2 regions of the Streptomyces sp. NPDC094032 genome follow, and region 1 is predicted to be linked to the other one. Evidence: predicted binding sites of a transcription regulator. Region 1 holds the regulator's gene; the other holds the start of a gene.
What was found. The regulator HspR, encoded in region 1, represses chaperone genes until heat shock. The targets are predictions, from matches to a motif close to TTGAGNNNNNNNNNCTCAA.

Region 1 (2,388 bases):
GTTCGGGCACCGGCGACAAGAACGGCACCCCCCGGGTGTGCCCGACCTGCGTCGGCACCGGGCAGGTCTCGCGCGGCAGCGGCGGCGGCTTCTCGCTGACCGACCCGTGCGTGGACTGCAAGGGCCGCGGCCTGATCGCGGAGAACCCCTGCGAGGTCTGCAAGGGCAGCGGCCGGGCCAAGTCCTCGCGGACCATGCAGGTCCGCATCCCGGCGGGCGTCAGCGACAGCCAGAAGATCCGGCTGCGCGGCAAGGGCGCCCCGGGCGAGCGCGGCGGGCAGAACGGCGACCTGTACGTCGTCGTGCACGTCGACGCCCACCCGGTGTTCGGCCGCAAGGACGACAACCTCACCGTCACGGTGCCCGTCAGCTTCGACGAGGCGGCGCTCGGCGGCGAGGTCAGGGTCCCGACGCTGGGCGGCCCCCCGGTCACCCTGAAGCTGCCCGCCGGCACGCCCAACGGGCGCACGATGCGCGCCCGTGGCAAGGGCGCGGTCCGCAAGGACGGCACGCGCGGCGACCTCCTGGTGACCGTGGAGATCGCGGTGCCGAAGGACCTGGGCGACAAGGCCCGCGAGGCCTTGGAGACCTACCGCGAGGCCACCGCGGACGAGGACCCCAGGGCAGAGCTGTTCCAGGCCGCGAAGGGAGCTTGAGGACATGGACCGCCGCCGACAGCCCGGATTCAGTTCCAGGGCGTACCAACTGACCGACGAGACGCCGGTGTACGTCATCTCGGTGGCGGCCCAGCTGTCCGGTCTGCACCCGCAGACCCTGCGCCAGTACGACCGCCTGGGTCTGGTGTCCCCGGACCGCACGGCGGGCCGTGGGCGCCGCTACTCGGCCCGTGACATCGAGCTGCTCCGTCAGGTGCAGCAGCTGTCGCAGGACGAGGGCATCAACCTGGCCGGCATCAAGCGCATCATCGAGCTGGAGAACCAGGTCGCCGCGTTGCAGAGCCGGATCGCCGAGCTGTCGACCGCGGTCGAGGGCGCGGCGGCGGCGATGCGCCAGCGCGAGGCCCAGGTCCACGCCTCGTACCGGCGCGACCTGGTGCCCTACACGGACGTCCAGCAGGCCAGCGCCCTGGTGGTCTGGCGGCCGGGGCACAAGCGCGGCGAGTAGCCCTTCCCGTACGCCCTCAGCATCTTCACGAGGCCCCTTCCGCTCCGGCGGAGGGGGCCTCGTCGAGGATTCCGGACTGGGCGATGAGGAAGCCGAGCTGGGCGCGGCTGCCGCTGCCGAGGGTGGCGGCCAGCTTGGCGATGTGGGCGCGGCAGGTGCGTACGTTCATGCCGAGGCGGCGGGCGATGGCCTCGTCGACGTGGCCCTCGACGAGCAGCTTGGCGATGGAGTGCTGGACGCCGCTGATGCCGTCCCTGCGCTGGGCGCCCGGGACCTGCTCGCCGAAGGGGGTGGCGCGGGCCCAGGACTGCTCGAAGACGGTCGCCAGGTACTCCACGAGGCCGGGGTGGCGCAGTTCCAGGGCCACTTGGCGGTCCTGGCGGGCCGGGATGAGGGCGACGGAGCGGTCGATGATGATGAGCCGCTCGATGCTCTCCTCCAGGGTGCGGACCTGGAGCCGGTCCATGCCGGCCTGTTCGAGGTAGACCTGCATGCCGGGGCTGTGGCGGACGGTGTGCTGGTAGAGGGTGCGCACCCGCACGCCCCGGTCCAGGAGCGGCTGGACGCGGTTGAGCGCGGTGCTGAGGGTGTGTTCGCTGCGGCCGCCGCCGGGCTGGACGGTCAGGAGCTCCTGGGAGCACTCGGCGGTCGCCCGGCCGAGGACGGCGTCGATGCGGTGGATGCCTTCGAGCACGGTGATGGCGTGGGTGGTCGAGGGGTCCTGGGCGCTGATCGCCATGAACGGCTCGAAGGTGCTGGAGAGCCCCATGGCCAGGGCGCGCCGGTCCTGGATCTCGCGCTCCAGCGGCTGGACGAGCCGGGCGAGCGCCGCCGAGGGCGGGACGGGCCGGAGCCAGGACGGATCGTCCGGATCCGGGTGCAACAGGTCGAGATCCATGAGGCAGGGTGCGGCTTCTGCCTCACTCCTGGTTATTCGCCCGATCCGCAACGCACTTGCGTACAAGTCCGTTCCGGCTGCACAGAGGTCGACATGCCCGTGGGGATGTGTCGGCTCTGTCAGTTTCTGCGGCATATGCACACCCCCCAGGATCCTGTATTTCAGGAACATGATGCATTGCCCCGGTGGTGCCAGCGCAAAGACTGAGCCATCGTCTTGTACGCGGGGGAGAGGAAACCATCAAGTGAGGTCGAAGCCGCTCATGTCCACGAAACTGCTTCGCTCGATACTTGCTTCCGTCTTCATTGGGGCGGCGGCAGTAGGAGCGCTGGCCGTCAGCGACCCGGTGTGGGACAGCACGCCCG
Region 2 (2,388 bases), on a different contig from region 1:
CGTGCGGGTGGTGTACGTGCCGTCCTCGTGCACGACCAGCTTGTTGTCGACGCCCGCGAAGCCGCCGCTGACCACCACCTCGACGAGGACGGCCTGCGGGGCGGGCTCCTCGGTGGCGGTCGCCGGGGTGGCGGCGGGGGCGGGGGTCGCGGGGGCCTGGCCGCAGCCCGCCATGGTGATCACCGCGGCCAGCAGGGCCGCGGCCCCGTACCTCTTCTTCATGGAGCCGAGCATGCCCGCTCGGTCCCCTCCGTGCGGCCGGAACGGCTCAAGCCGCGCGGACGATGCCGGTCAGCGGCCCCCGGTAGTACCAGTCGAGGGAGTCGTAGAGGGCCATCCCGGCGGTGGTCGCCGCCAGGACGCCGGTCTCCGCGCCCGCCTGCGCGGCGGCCGCCTCCAGGGTGCGCATGACATTGGCGCCGAGGCCGCGGCGGCGGTGCGCCGGGTCCGTCTCGATCTGGTCGGCGACGGCCGTCTCTCCGGTGGGGGCGATCTGACCGCGGGCGGCGAGCGTGCCGTCGGGGGCCAGGATGCGGACCCGGATCACGCCGTCCCGGGTCTCCGTCGTCCGCGCGTAGCCCTCCGGGGGCGCGGGGCGGGCGGAGGGGTCCAGCTTCCTGGTCATCATGAAGCCCGGGTCGTCCGGGATGGTCCAGTCGTCCGTGATCCACGGCGCCACCTCCTCGGGGGACGCCATCACCTTGAGCCAGGCGTACGGCTCGGTGATCCCGGCGCACAGCTCGCCCACGGAGGCCGCGTCCGGGTGCGGCAGCACATGGCGGAAGGGGTGCTCGGGCAGTCCCACGTGGATCCGGTAGCCCCAGGGTTCGACGACGGCGGGCGCGGTGCCTCGGGAGGCGGTCCAGCCGGCGACCCAGGCGGAGGTAATAGATGCGGTGTCCATGTGGGTATTACAGCTGGTGTTCGCGGGGTGTGTGAGCGTGATCGCTCAGAGCGAACGGGGGGTGGGGAACATTCCTCGGCTCACGTGCATTGAGTCCACATAGCTCAACTTGACTGCCGAAGGGGAGATCATGGCTTCTGAGTCCATGGAGACCGCGCCGCTCACTCTGCCTGTGCTGCCGCTCGACGACGAGGTCGTGCTGCCCGGCATGGTGGTGCCGCTCGACCTGTCCGACAACGACGTCCGGGCCGCCGTCGAGGCCGCCCAGGCCGCCGTACGGGGTGGTACGGGCAAGCCGCGCGTGCTGCTCGTGCCCCGGGTGGACGGCACCTACGCGGGGACCGGCGTGCTCGGCACCGTCGAGCAGGTCGGACGGCTCTCCGACGGCGACCCCGGCGCGCTCATCCGCGGGCGCGGGCGGGTCAGGATCGGCGCCGGTACGACCGGGCCCGGCGGGGCCCTGTGGGTCGAGGGCGCCGTCGTCGAGGAGGCCCTGCCCGATCCGCTGCCCGGCTCCGTGACCGAACTGGTCAAGGAGTACAAGGCGTTGGCCACCAGCTGGCTCAAGAAGCGCGGCGCCTGGCAGGTCGTCGACCGCGTCCAGCAGATCGACGGCGTCGGCGCCCTCGCCGACAACTCCGGCTACTCGCCCTTCCTCACCGTCGAGCAGAAGGTCCGGCTCCTGGAGACCGCCGACCCGGTCGCCCGCCTCAAGCTGGCCACCGCGCAACTGCGCGAGCACCTGGCCGAGCAGGACGTCGCCGAGACCATCGCCAAGGACGTCCAGGAGGGCGTCGACAAGCAGCAGCGCGAGTTCCTGCTGCGCCGTCAGCTCGAAGCCGTACGCAAGGAGCTGCGCGACCTCAACGGCGAGGCGGAGGGCGACGAGTCCGACGACTACCGCGCGCGCGTGGAGGCCGCCGACCTTCCGGAGAAGGTGCGCGAGGCCGCCCTCAAGGAGGTCGAGAAGCTGGAGCGGGCGAGCGACCAGTCGCCCGAGGGGTCCTGGATCAGGACCTGGCTCGACACGGTGCTCGAACTGCCGTGGAGCGAGCGGACGGAGGACGCCTACGACATCCAGGGCGCGAAGGCGGTCCTCGACGCCGAGCACGCGGGCCTGGAGGACGTGAAGGAGCGGATCACCGAGTACCTGGCGGTGCGCAAGCGGCGCGCCGAGCGGGGCCTCGGGGTCGTCGGCGGGCGGCGCGGCGGTGCCGTGCTCGCGCTCGTCGGGCCGCCCGGCGTCGGCAAGACCTCGCTGGGCGAGTCCGTCGCGCACGCGATGGGGCGGAAGTTCGTGCGGGTCGCGCTCGGCGGCGTGCGCGACGAGGCCGAGATCCGCGGTCACCGGCGTACGTACGTGGGCGCCCTGCCCGGCCGGATCGTCCGCGCCATCAAGGAGGCCGGGTCCATGAACCCGGTGGTCCTGCTCGACGAGATCGACAAGGTCGGCTCCGACTACCGGGGCGACCCGGCGGCGGCCC

Region 2: lon (endopeptidase La) is a predicted target of HspR. The motif match lies at 994-1,012, and genes of this name have one in related genera.

What each region holds. Positions count from the first base shown of each region.
Region 1 is NZ_JBEOUE010000025.1:105,082-107,469, forward strand. Features, by position in the region: gene dnaJ (molecular chaperone DnaJ) at 1-656, shown strand, start outside; gene ABTZ54_RS28705 (heat shock protein transcriptional repressor HspR) at 661-1,125, shown strand; gene ABTZ54_RS28710 (helix-turn-helix transcriptional regulator) at 1,151-2,158, opposite strand; gene ABTZ54_RS28715 (hypothetical protein) at 2,286-2,388, shown strand, end outside.
Region 2 is NZ_JBEOUE010000043.1:19,778-22,165, reverse strand. Features, by position in the region: gene ABTZ54_RS34265 (hypothetical protein) at 1-222, opposite strand, end outside; gene ABTZ54_RS34260 (GNAT family N-acetyltransferase) at 269-904, opposite strand; gene lon (endopeptidase La) at 1,035-2,388, shown strand, end outside.